DNA from 3 places in the Citrobacter koseri ATCC BAA-895 genome. Region 2 is predicted to be linked to each of the others. Evidence: predicted binding sites of a transcription regulator. Region 2 holds the regulator's gene; each other region holds the start of a gene.
The links. Region 2 encodes PurR, which represses purine synthesis genes. Its sites were predicted from a motif close to CANGCAAACGTTTGCNTG; they were not measured.

Region 1: the regulator PurR is predicted to act here: its motif matches at 2,298-2,315, upstream of glyA (serine hydroxymethyltransferase).
Region 3: the regulator PurR is predicted to act here: its motif matches at 2,458-2,475, upstream of CKO_RS11720 (nucleoside-specific channel-forming protein Tsx).

What each region holds. Positions count from the first base shown of each region.
Region 1 is NC_009792.1:226,007-230,290, reverse strand. It holds gene CKO_RS01085 (ROK family transcriptional regulator) at 1-744, shown strand, start outside; gene glyA (serine hydroxymethyltransferase) at 929-2,182, opposite strand; gene hmpA (NO-inducible flavohemoprotein) at 2,508-3,698, shown strand; partial or broken gene CKO_RS23750 (hypothetical protein) at 3,703-3,798, shown strand; gene glnB (nitrogen regulatory protein P-II) at 3,795-4,133, opposite strand; gene glrR (two-component system response regulator GlrR) at 4,210-4,284, opposite strand, start outside.
Region 2 is NC_009792.1:1,603,589-1,607,872, reverse strand. It holds gene punC (purine nucleoside transporter PunC) at 1-494, opposite strand, end outside; gene punR (DNA-binding transcriptional activator PunR) at 607-1,539, shown strand; gene purR (HTH-type transcriptional repressor PurR) at 1,536-2,561, opposite strand; gene cydH (cytochrome bd-I accessory subunit CydH) at 2,859-2,948, shown strand; gene CKO_RS07130 (MFS transporter) at 3,123-4,284, shown strand, end outside.
Region 3 is NC_009792.1:2,547,992-2,552,275, forward strand. It holds gene ribD (bifunctional diaminohydroxyphosphoribosylaminopyrimidine deaminase/5-amino-6-(5-phosphoribosylamino)uracil reductase RibD) at 66-1,169, opposite strand; gene nrdR (transcriptional regulator NrdR) at 1,173-1,622, opposite strand; gene CKO_RS11715 (SadB/YajI family lipoprotein) at 1,775-2,314, shown strand; gene CKO_RS11720 (nucleoside-specific channel-forming protein Tsx) at 2,615-3,469, shown strand; gene yajD (HNH nuclease YajD) at 3,546-3,893, opposite strand; gene secF (protein translocase subunit SecF) at 4,059-4,284, opposite strand, start outside.

The DNA of each region.
Region 1 (4,284 bases), 1.4 Mb from region 2:
CAGGTCGATCCCATTACCGGGGCGTCAAAAACCATGCCGCAGGCACCGTGGAAAACCCCGGTTGAGATTAAATATCTGCTGGAGGAGATGCTCGGCGTACAGGTGCGGTTAGACAATGACTGCGTGATGCTGGCGCTGGCGGAGAAGTGGCAAAACCCGGCGGCAAACCGCGATTTCTGCGTCATTAACGTCGATTACGGGATTGGTTCCTCCTTCGTCATCAACGACAACATCTGGCGCGGCAGTTTGTATGGCAGCGGTCAGATCGGACATACCATCGTCAACCCGGACGGGGTAGCCTGTGATTGCGGCCGCTACGGCTGTCTGGAAACCGTGGCCTCGCTCAGCGCGCTTAAAAAACAGGCCCGACGGTGGATGAAAACGCAGCCCACGGCGGATTGCGACCCAGAAACTATCACCATCGATCAACTGATTACCGCCTGGCAACAGGGCGATGTCCGCATCCAGGCCTGGGTGGAACACGCCGCCAGCGCGATTGGCCTGAGTTTATATAACTTTCTGAATATCCTGAATATTAACCAAATCTGGATTTATGGCCGCAGTTGCGCCTTTGGCGAAAGCTGGCTGAATACGCTGGTGCAGCAAACGGGGTTTAATCCCTTTGATCATGGCGATAACCCGCAGGCAAGGTCCACCCGGATCGGCTTTGGCACACTCAGTCGTTCGCAACAGTTGATGGGGATCGGCTATCTGTACGTCGAATCACAGCTAAACGCGCTCTGAGTATAAGTCCGACACCCTGCGATGAAAGGAGACTCGCTTGTCGACCGAAAAACCACCGGCGTGGTATTAAAATTATTCATATAACCGGGTATCAAAGTCACGCCTGGATTCGCCCGCACGGCGTGACCCGGAAATAAAAAAGGCTTCCCGCAGGAAGCCTTTTTCACGATGCCAGGCGTATCGCTTACGCGTAAACAGGGAAGCGTGCGCAGATGTCCAGCACTTTGCCTTTGATGCGCTCGATAACCGCTTCATCGTTGATGTTGTCCAGCACATCGCACATCCAGCCAGCCAGCTCTTTGGCTTCTGCTTCTTTAAAGCCGCGACGCGTAATGGCCGGAGAACCGATACGGATACCGGAAGTAACAAACGGGCTCTTCGGATCGTTCGGCACGCTGTTTTTGTTAACGGTGATGTTGGCACGACCCAGCGCGGCGTCAGCTTCTTTACCGGTCAGGTTTTTGTCCACCAGATCCAGCAGGAACAGGTGGTTCTCCGTACCGCCGGAAACCACTTTGTAGCCACGGTTCAGGAACACTTCCACCATCGCTTTGGCGTTTTTGGCAACCTGCTGCTGGTAGACTTTGAACTCCGGTTCCATCGCTTCTTTCAGCGCCACCGCTTTACCGGCGATCACATGCATCAGCGGGCCACCCTGAGCACTAGGGAAAACGGCAGAGTTCAGTTTTTTGTACAACTCTTCGTCACCGCCTTTCGCCAGGATCAGGCCGCCGCGCGGACCCGCCAGGGTTTTGTGCGTGGTGGTGGTCACAACGTGAGCATGCGGAACCGGGTTCGGATAAACGTCTGCGGCGATAAGACCCGCGACGTGCGCCATATCAACAAACAGGTACGCGCCAATGCTGTCGGCAATTTCACGCATTTTTGCCCAGTCAACGACGCCGGAATAAGCAGAGAAGCCGCCGATGATCATCTTCGGTTTATGAGTCTGAGCCAGCTTCGCCATCTCTTCGTAGTCAATTTTACCGGACTCATCGATGCCGTAAGGCACGATGTTGTACAGTTTACCGGAGAAGTTTACCGGAGAACCGTGAGTCAGGTGGCCACCTTGCGCCAGGTTCATACCCAGAACGGTGTCGCCCGGTTGCAGCAGCGCAGTGTAGACCGCGAAGTTAGCCTGAGAACCAGAGTGCGGCTGGACGTTGGCGTAGTCTGCGCCAAACAGTTCTTTCGCGCGGTCAATCGCCAGTTGCTCAACGACATCCACATATTCGCAACCGCCGTAGTAGCGCTTGCCCGGATATCCTTCAGCGTATTTGTTGGTCAGCTGAGACCCCTGCGCCTGCATCACGCGCGGGCTGGTGTAGTTTTCGGAGGCGATCAGTTCGATGTGCTCTTCCTGACGTACTTTTTCCTGCTCCATAGCCTGCCACAGTTCGGCATCATAATCGGCAATGTTCATTTCACGCTTTAACATCCGCATCTCCTGACTCAGCTAACGATAAATTTTGGCCTAAAAAGGCAATCCCGTGGGACAACGGCCAACAGTATAACCGAATCATTCTGCGATAACAGGTCTTGACAAAGGATTTTACGCAAACGATTACCTTCATACTGTACAAGGCTTTGTCGAATGAAGACCTTACGAATTTCAACGGATTTCTTTTCAGGTTTGTGATGCAGATTTTTCACGTTGTAACGTTAAAAACGCAAAGTTACAAAGAACCATTTACAATACAGGGTTATTTTTTATAAGATGTATTTGACATACATCATTAAAGTCTCAGATAAAGGAAGACAGTATGCTTGACGCTCAAACCATCGCCACAGTAAAAGCCACCATTCCCCTGCTGGTTGAAACCGGTCCAAAACTGACCGCCCATTTCTACGATCGCATGTTTACCCACAACCCTGAACTCAAAGAAATTTTTAACATGAGTAACCAGCGAAATGGCGATCAACGTGAAGCGCTGTTTAACGCCATCGCGGCCTATGCCAGCAATATCGAAAACCTGCCTGCGCTGCTGCCTGCGGTAGAAAAAATCGCCCAGAAGCACACCAGTTTCCAGATCAAACCAGAACAGTACAACATCGTTGGTGGCCACCTGCTGGCAACGCTGGACGAAATGTTCAGCCCAGGCCAGGAAGTGCTGGATGCCTGGGGTAAAGCGTATGGCGTTCTGGCCAATGTCTTTATCAATCGCGAAGCGCAAATCTACAGCGAAAACGCCAGCAAGAATGGCGGCTGGGAAGGCACTCGTCCGTTCCGCATCGTCGCGAAAACGCCGCGCAGCGCCCTGATTACCAGCTTTGAATTTGAACCGGTCGATGGCGGCCCGGTCGCAGAATATCATCCGGGTCAATACCTGGGGGTCTGGCTGAAACCGGAAGGCTTCCCGCATCAGGAGATCCGTCAGTATTCCCTGACCCGCAAGCCGGATGGTAAAGGTTATCGCATCGCAGTTAAGCGTGAAGATGGCGGTCAGGTTTCCAGCTGGCTGCACAACCACGCAAGCGTCGGCGATATCGTCCACTTAGCCGCTCCGGCAGGTGATTTCTTCATGGATGTCGCAACGGACACGCCTGTTTCTCTGATTTCCGCAGGCGTAGGCCAGACTCCAATGCTGGCCATGCTGGATACGCTGACCAAAGCCAACCACACCGCGCAGGTGAACTGGTTCCACGCGGCGGAAAACGGCGACGTGCATGCGTTTGCAGATGAAGTGAGCGAGCTGGGTAAAACCCTGCCGCGCTTTACCGCACATACCTGGTATCGCGAACCGACAGAAGCCGATCGTGCGAATGGCGCGTTCGACAGCACAGGTCTGATGGATTTGAACAAACTGGAAAGTGCGATCAGCGATCCGGCAATGCAGTTTTATCTGTGCGGTCCGGTCGGCTTTATGCAGTTTGCTGCGAAGCAGCTGACAGGGCTGGGCGTGAAAAGCGAAAACATTCATTACGAATGCTTCGGCCCACATAAAGTGCTGTAATTAAGTCATGCCTGATGGCGCTGCGCTTATCAGGCCTACGGGATTTTGTAGGCCGGATAAAGTGTTTACACCGCCATCCGGCAAGCACGACGCGGCTTAAATTGCCGCGTCGTCTTCTTCGCCGGTACGAATACGAATCACGCGCGCAACGTCAAAGACGAAAATTTTACCGTCACCGATTTTCCCCGTCTGCGCGGTGCGAATAATGGTGTCAACGCAGGTATCCACGATATCGTCGGTCACCACGATTTCAATTTTCACCTTCGGCAGAAAATCCACCATATATTCCGCGCCACGGTACAGCTCGGTATGGCCTTTCTGACGCCCAAAGCCTTTCACTTCGGTAACCGTCATACCGGTAATGCCTACCTCAGCCAGCGCTTCACGGACGTCGTCCAGCTTGAAGGGTTTAATAATCGCATCAATCTTTTTCATGCTATTCCTTGAAAAGGTCGCCTGTCTTTTAATCTGATAAACGTAACATAATTCACGCTACTTTACGGCATGAAAACTACTCTTTGAAATCGTTTGCATCTAACTCATGGCGCGAGAGCAGCTTATAAAATTCCGTCCGGTTACGCCCTGC
Region 2 (4,284 bases):
GTGGCAAAAATGGCCTGCCAGGAAAAATGCGTCAGGATCCAACTGCCGAGTAAAGGCGCAAGGGCGGGCGATAAACCGACCAGCGGCATAATGGTAGCGAAGATGCGATTAATTTTTTGCGTTGGATAATAATCCGTCACCAGTGCCTGCCAGATCACCGTAGCGGCACAAACCCCCACCGCCTGAATAAAACGCAGTACCAGCAGCCCAGTAGCGCTTTCGACCCACATCATCCCCAGACTGCCCAGCGCGAAGATGGAGAGACCCAGCAGCAAAATGGGTTTACGCCCGTAACGGTCTGACAGCGGCCCCCACAGCAGTTGCGCGACGGCGAAACCGGCCAGGAACAGACTGAGGCTGGCGCTGACAGCCGCCGCCGGTGTTTGCAGGTCGGCCTGAATTGCCGCGAACGCAGGCAGATACATATCTGTTGCCAGAAAGCCCAGCACGCTGAGACCCGCCAGCCAGACTAAAAAACCTTTTCCGGGTTGCATAATTGTTTCTCTTTTCCAGAAGTAAGACATTGCCGCTGAGTGTAGGGAGTGAAATTCTGCTTGTGAAACGCTAATATTTGGCTACTGGATTCAAAATTTTTGCAGGCAGAATATGTGGTCAGAATATTCACTCGAAGTGGTTGATGCCGTTGCCCGTAATGGCAGTTTTAGTTCTGCGGCGCAGGAGTTGCACCGCGTGCCTTCTGCGGTGAGCTACACCGTCCGTCAACTGGAAGAGTGGCTGGCGGTGCCGCTTTTCGAACGACGCCATCGGGATGTTGAACTGACCCCCGCCGGGGCATGGTTTTTAAAGGAAGGGCGCTCTGTTATCAAAAAAATGCAGATCACCCGACAGCAGTGCCAGCAGATCGCCAACGGCTGGCGGGGTCAACTGGCGATTGCGGTCGACAATATTGTTAAGCCGGAGCGCACCCGGCAGATGATTGTTGATTTTTATCGTCATTTTGATGATGTGGAATTGCTGGTCTTTCAGGAGGTATTTAACGGCGTCTGGGATGCGCTGTCGGACGGGCGCGTGGAGCTGGCTATCGGCGCGACGCAGGCCATTCCGGTTGGAGGACGCTACACCTTTCGCGATATGGGGATGCTGAGCTGGAGCTGCGTGGTCGCCCGCCATCATCCGCTGGCGTCAATGGCTGGCCCGCTCAGTGACGACACGTTGCGCAACTGGCCGTCGCTGGTCCGGGAGGATACCTCGCGTACGCTTCCGAAGCGCATCACCTGGCTGCTGGATAACCAAAAACGCGTGGTGGTGCCGGACTGGGAATCTTCAGCGACCTGCCTTTCCGCGGGACTGTGTGTGGGAATGGTGCCGACCCACTTTGCTAAGCCGTGGATCGACAGCGGGAAATGGGTGGCGCTACAGCTTGAGAATCCGTTTCCTGATGCGGCGTGCTGTCTGACGTGGCAGCAGAACGACACGTCGCCCGCGCTGGCCTGGTTACTGGACTATCTGGGCGACAGCGAAACGCTGAATAAAGAGTGGTTACGGGAGCCGGAAGAGGCTCCCGCAGAAGGGGATTAACGGCGATAGTCGCGGAATGGGCCATCGGCGACAGAGCGACGCTCAATCAGACGCGGATGCACCTCAATGGACTGCGACTCTTCGCGTTTATTGACGATACGGTCAAGCAGCATATTGAAGGCCGTTTCACCCAGAGAATCTTTCGGCTGGTGAATCGTCGTCAGCGCAGGCGTAAAGTAACGCGCGTTGCGTACGTTGTCGTAGCCGATGACCGAGATATCCTGCGGTACGCGCAGCCCCATCTCGTCAGCGGCGCACAACGCGCCCATCGCCATAATGTCGCCACCGCAGAATACGGCCGTCGGGCGGTGAGACTGGGAGATCATTTGCTGCATCGCGCGGTAGCCTGATTCCGGCTCGAAATCACCCTGAACGATCCAGTTTTCCGGCACGTTTATCAGCGCTTCTTCCATCGCTTTCATAAAGCCAGCCAGACGACCTGCGCCGGTGTTGCGTTCCATCGGGCCGGGGATCACGCCAATTTCACGGTGGCCGCGTTCAACCAGATAACGACCGGCCATATAGCCGCCTGCAAAGGCGTTATCAATGACCGTATCGGTAAAGTCCGCTTTGGCTTCGCCCCAGTCCATCACCACCATCGGGATATGGCGATACTCTTCAAGCATAGAGAGCAGGGACTCAGGGTATTCGGAACACATGACCAGCAGGCCATCCACGCGTTTTTGCGCCATCATGGAGAGGTACGCGCGCTGTTTTTCCAGGTTGTTCCAGGCGTTGCCCAGAATCAGCGTATATCCTTTCTGGAAACAGTTCTTTTCAACGGCTTCGATAATTTCAGCAAAATAGGCGGCTTCGCTGCTGGTCGCCAGCAAACCAATCGATTTGGTGTGGTTAACCTTCAGGCTGCGGGCAACCGCGCTGGGAGAGTAGTGCAGCTCTTTAATGGCTGCCCATACCGCGTTGCGCGTCTCTTCCGCAACGAAGCGCGTTTTGTTAATTACGTGTGATACGGTTGTAGTGGAAACGTTTGCTCGCTTCGCCACATCTTTAATTGTTGCCATTACATCTCACTCCAGACCATATCCTGAACTCCTGAAAATACTGTAAGTAAACGTTTGCCTTTACACACCTTGATCGCAACGTCAGGGTTGCGGCACGCCGGGAAAACGACACGGAACATCAGGAAGGGGGCAATGGCCGGTACGCTAATCAAGTAAGCGTGGAATTTTGTCTGATCTTGACGAAAAGGGGAAGAGTTAAAAGCGCTTATCAATATAAATCATGGGAGATTTTTGCATTCAAGTGTGTAAAAATGCGCAATATCACTTTTTGTGTGGGAATAAAAAGGAGAAAACTTGATGAGCACCGATCTGAAATTTTCGTTAGTGACCACCATTATTGTGCTGGGCCTGATTGTCGCAGGCGGTCTGACTGCCGCACTGAACTGATTTACCTCTGAGGGAGAGCATTCTCCCTCTGTCTTTCCTCTCTCTTCTTCCTCATTTTTAACCAAATCGTAAAAGTCTTTTGCTATTTTGCTTACTTTATTAGTTTTGTGATTGATGTCATGCTTTTGACTCTTTTGCGTGCCTCGTGACGGCACGAAGCTGCGGAGTCGATGTATGAAAATAAATTATCCCTTACTGGCGCTGGCAATTGGCGCATTTGGTATTGGAACCACCGAGTTCTCTCCTATGGGCTTGTTGCCTGTTATCGCTCGCGGCGTGGATGTCTCGATTCCTGCGGCCGGAATGCTAATCAGCGCGTATGCCGTTGGTGTGATGGTCGGCGCACCGTTGATGACGCTGCTGCTTTCCCATCGCGCACGTCGTAATGCGCTTATTTTTTTGATGGCGATTTTTACCCTCGGAAATGTGCTGTCGGCCATCTCGCCGGATTACACTACGTTGATGCTGTCGCGGATTCTGACCAGCCTGAATCACGGCGCTTTCTTCGGTCTGGGGTCGGTGGTGGCGGCCAGCGTCGTCCCCAAACATAAACAGGCCAGTGCGGTCGCCACCATGTTTATGGGGCTGACAATCGCCAATATTGGCGGTGTTCCTGCGGCGACCTGGCTGGGGGAAACCATTGGCTGGCGTATGTCCTTCATGGCGACGGCGGGGCTGGGCGTAATTTCAATGATTAGCCTCTTTTTCTCGTTGCCGAAAGGCGGGGCGGGAGAGCGCCCTGAGGTGCGCAAAGAGCTGGCGGTGCTGTTGCGACCACAGGTGTTATCGGCATTACTGACCACCGTTCTGGGCGCAGGCGCGATGTTTACACTCTATACCTATATCGCCCCAGTGCTGCACAGCATTACGCATGCAACGCCTGCTTTCGTTACCGGTATGCTGGTACTGATTGGCGTTGGCTTTTCTATCGGCAACTATCTGGGGGGAAAACTGGCGGATCGTTCGGTTAACGGCACCCTGAAAGGATTTTTGCTGCTGCTGATGGTGATTATGCTGGCGATCCCGTTCCTGGCGCGCAACGAAGTGGGTGCTGCTATCAGCATGGTGGTATGGGGGGCGGCGACATTCGCGGTGGTTCCGCCTTTACAAATGCGCGTTATGCGGGTTGCCAGCGAAGCGCCAGGCCTCTCTTCATCGGTCAATATCGGTGCCTTTAATCTCGGTAATGCGCTTGGCGCAGCGGCGGGGGGCGCAGTGATTTCCGGTGGTTTGGGCTACAGCTTCGTACCGGTGATGGGGGCGATTGTGGCAGGGCTTGCGCTGTTGCTGGTCTTTGTCTCTGCGCGCAGACAGCCTGAAGACGTTTGCGTGGCGA
Region 3 (4,284 bases), 940 kb from region 2:
ATGGCCCCGCAGGGGGGCGGATTTTATCATAATACTCGACGCGCCGCTTCTCTATTTCGAAGCCTTTACGCGGGAATCAAATGCAGGCAAACATCCGGGCCTACATGGCGTATCTCGTTGAATTTAAAATGGGGTGCCTCGCTCAGTTTCTCAAGCCCCGGCAGCACACATAATCCTCGCGCATCACTTCCTAACAGTTTAGGCGCAACATAGACGATAAGCTCGTCCACCACGCCCGCCTGCAACAGCGCGCCCGCAAGCACCGGCCCGGCCTCCACCCAGATGCTGTTAATCTGCTGTTTACCCAACAGCATCATCAGCACCACCAGATCCAGATGACCGTTATGCTCCGGCACCCGCAGGCTGCGAACCGTCTCAGGCCAGATGCGGGAATCGTCCTGTGTACGGGCAAACCAGGTATCTCCCGGCTGCTGCACAATACGGTGCTCCGGCGTCACGCGGTTTTGGCTGTCGAGGACAATGCGAATCGGCTGACGCAGGTTTTCCTGCGGATAGAGAGTCTGGGTTGAGGCATCCAGTTCAGGCCAGCGAACCGTTAACGCCGGGTCGTCGGCCAGCACCGTCGCGCTGCTGGTCAGAATCGCATGGCTTTGCGCCCGTAAACGCTGCACATCGCGCCGCGCCTGCGGGGAGGTAATCCACTGGCTTTCACCGCTGGCCATCGCCGTGCGGCCATCCAGCGATGCGCCGAGCTTGAGCTGCACATACGGGAAGCCAGTGCGCATCCGCTTGAGGAAACCTTTGTTCAGCTGTTCCGTTTCGCTCATCATCAGCCCGTGGCTGACGTCGATCCCCGCCTGCTGCAAACGGTACAGCCCACGTCCCGCGACCTGCGGATTGGGGTCCTGCATCGCCGCAACGACCCGTGCCACGCCAGCGGCAATCAACGCATCGCAGCACGGCGGCGTACGGCCATGATGGCTACACGGTTCAAGCGTGACATACGCGGTCGCGCCTTTGGCTTTGTCTCCCGCCATACGCAGCGCATGGACTTCAGCATGCGGTTCACCCGCGCGATGATGGTAGCCTTCGCCAACGATTTCGCCATCTTTGACGATCACACAGCCTACATTCGGGTTCGGGTGCGTGGTGAAACGCCCGCGCTGCGCCAGCTTCAGCGCACGCGCCATGTAAAACTCATCCAGCATGGCTTAATCCTGTAGGCGAGCAATCTCTTCGCCGAATTCTTTGATGTCTTCGAAACTCCGATAGACGGAGGCAAAGCGGATGTAAGCCACTTTATCGAGCTTTTTCAGTTGCTCCATCACCAGGTTGCCAATCATTTTGCTGGGAACTTCGCGTTCCCCGGTGGCTCGCAGCTGTGATTTGATGTGATTCAACGCCATTTCGACGTCATCAGAGCTGACAGGGCGTTTTTCCAGCGCTCTTAGCATACCGCTGCGCAACTTCTCTTCGTTGAAAGGTTCACGCACATCGTTACTTTTCACTACGCGCGGCATAACAAGCTCTGCCACTTCAAAGGTAGTGAAACGTTCATTACAGACCAGACACTGCCGACGGCGGCGTACGGAAGAGCCCTCACCCACGAGACGAGAGTCAATAACCTTAGTGTCTACGGCGAAACAGAATGGGCAATGCATACGGCGTCCTGACCAGGTGGTTAACAGAAATCTATTTTACCCTGAACTGGCGCGACAACAAAGGCGGAGCACTTTTGAGACAAAGGATCGATACCTTACGCCCCTTTGCGATCTACCATTAGGGTACCGCGACCATGAAGGAAATAATCTACATGACAAGACGTTACCTAAGAATTCTCCTGGTGGGAAGCCTCTTTAGCCTGAGCGCCTGCGCGCAGCAGAGCGAAGTTCGCCAGATGAACCAAAGCGTCAGCACGCTGAATACGGAAATGGCGCAGTTAAACCAGGAAACCGTGAAGATTACTCAGCAAAATATGTTGAATGCGAAATCCACCAGCGGGGTCTATCTGCTGCCGGGTTCAAAAACGCCTGCCCGCCTGAACAGTCAGATCGGTACGTTGCGTATGTCCCTGGTGAATATCGCACCCAATGCCGACGGCACACGCGTGACGCTGCGCATTCAGGGAGAATCCAACGATCCGTTACCGGCGTTTAGCGGTACTGTCGAATACGGGCAGATTCAGGGCACCACGGATAACTATCAGGAAGTGAATGTCCAGAATCAACTGATTAACGCCCCGGCCAGCATCCTGGCGCCGAGCGATGTGGACATCCCGTTACAATTAAACGGATTGACGCCCGACCAGTTAGGTTTTGTCCGCGTTCACGATATCCAGCCTGTTAATCAATAAACCTTCGGCGGAGCGTTTTGTGCGTTCCGCAACATCCCTCCCCGGCTTTTTGTTACTCCCCTGACATCACCGCAATTTTTGCTAAAAGTTGGCAACATTCATGAAAGTCAGTACAATCGCCGCGCTTAAAGTACGCAAACGTGAACGCAATCGATTACGTAGATGATAGATCTGTGAAACAAGACATATTTTTGTGAGCAATGATTTCTATAATAGGCTCCGCAGAAACACGAAATATTTAGAAACGCAAATTGCGCCTTTTTCATTCCCTTCAAGGGATTTCAAACAGTGGCATACAATATGAAAAAAACATTACTTGCAGCCGGTGCAGTGCTGGCGCTCTCATCGTCCTTTACTGTTAACGCAGCAGAAAATGACAAACCGCAATACCTTTCAGACTGGTGGCACCAGAGCGTTAACGTCGTAGGCAGCTACCATACCCGTTTCGGACCGCAGCTCCGTAACGATACCTATCTGGAATATGAAGCATTCGCGAAAAAAGACTGGTTCGATTTCTACGGCTATATGGATGCGCCGGTATTCTTCGGCGGTAACACCAACGCGAAGGGTATCTGGAACCACGGTTCCCCGCTGTTCATGGAAATTGAACCGCGTTTCTCTATCGACAAACTGACCGGAGCCGACCTGAGCTTTGGCCCGTTCAAAGAGTGGTATTTCGCTAACAACTACATCTATGACATGGGTCGTAACAAGTCTGGCCGTCAGAGCACCTGGTACATGGGTCTGGGTACTGACATCGAAACCGGTCTGCCGATGAGCCTGTCTCTGAACGTCTATGCGAAGTACCAGTGGCAGAACTACCTGGCTGATAACGAAAACGAGTGGGACGGCTACCGTTTCAAAGTGAAATACTTCGTGCCACTCACCGAGCTGTGGGGCGGCAACCTGAGCTACATCGGTTTCACTAACTTTGACTGGGGCTCCGATCTGGGCGACTCTCAGTACCGTACCAGCAACTCTATCGCATCCAGCCACATCCTGGCGCTGAACTACGATCACTGGCACTACTCTGTGGTGGCTCGTTACTTCCATAACGGCGGACAGTGGGAAAACGGCGCTCAGCCGGTATGGCAATCCGAAACGGTTAAAGCTACCGGTTGGGGTGGCTACCTGGTTGTCGGTTACAACTTCTAAGCGGTTTATTTGCCGCCCGGCCAGCACAGCGCCGGGCACAGAAAGAGCACCGAACGCGCAACGCGCCGGTGCTTTTTTATTTCTTCTGATCCATCATCGCTTTCAGATTAGCGAAAGGGTTATGCATCGCAGCGCCGACATATTTCTGCGCATCCTCCCCGGCAATAACGGTTGAGCCATACTGATCGGCTTCGGTATATTTCGAATGCTCATGATCGTGACAGTACAGACACAGCAACTCCCAGTTACTGCCGTCTTCCGGGTTATTGGTGTGGTCGTGATCGATATGATGGACGGTTAATTCGCGCAGGTTAGAGTAAACAAATTCGCGAGAGCATCGCCCGCATACCCACGGAAATAATTTGAGCGCCTTTTCACGATAGCCGTTTTCCAGCCGCGTATAGTTTTTAGGGATAATCGCCATAGTGACTCTGTATCTGCGTTGAATGTAGGGTTATGAGCAAGTTTAACACTCTGCGTACCCCATTGCCCGTGAAGGATGCAGAAGCCCGCTTAACCACAGGCTTTTTTAGCGATAAAAAAATCCCGGCCATGCGACCGGGATTCCAGTAATAACGTGACTGCGTGATTAAGGCAGAATAGACGGCTGATCCGCCCCTTCTTTCTCAACTTTCTGCTGCAACATATGCTCGCGCTTCATGCCCAGCTTCAGCGCCAGCGCCGAGGCCACGTAGATCGACGATGCCGTACCGATAGAAACACCGATCAGCATGGTCAGAGAGAAGCCTTCCAGTACCGGCCCGCCGAAGAGGTACAGCATCAGAATCACCACTAACGTCGTCCCGGAGGTGATC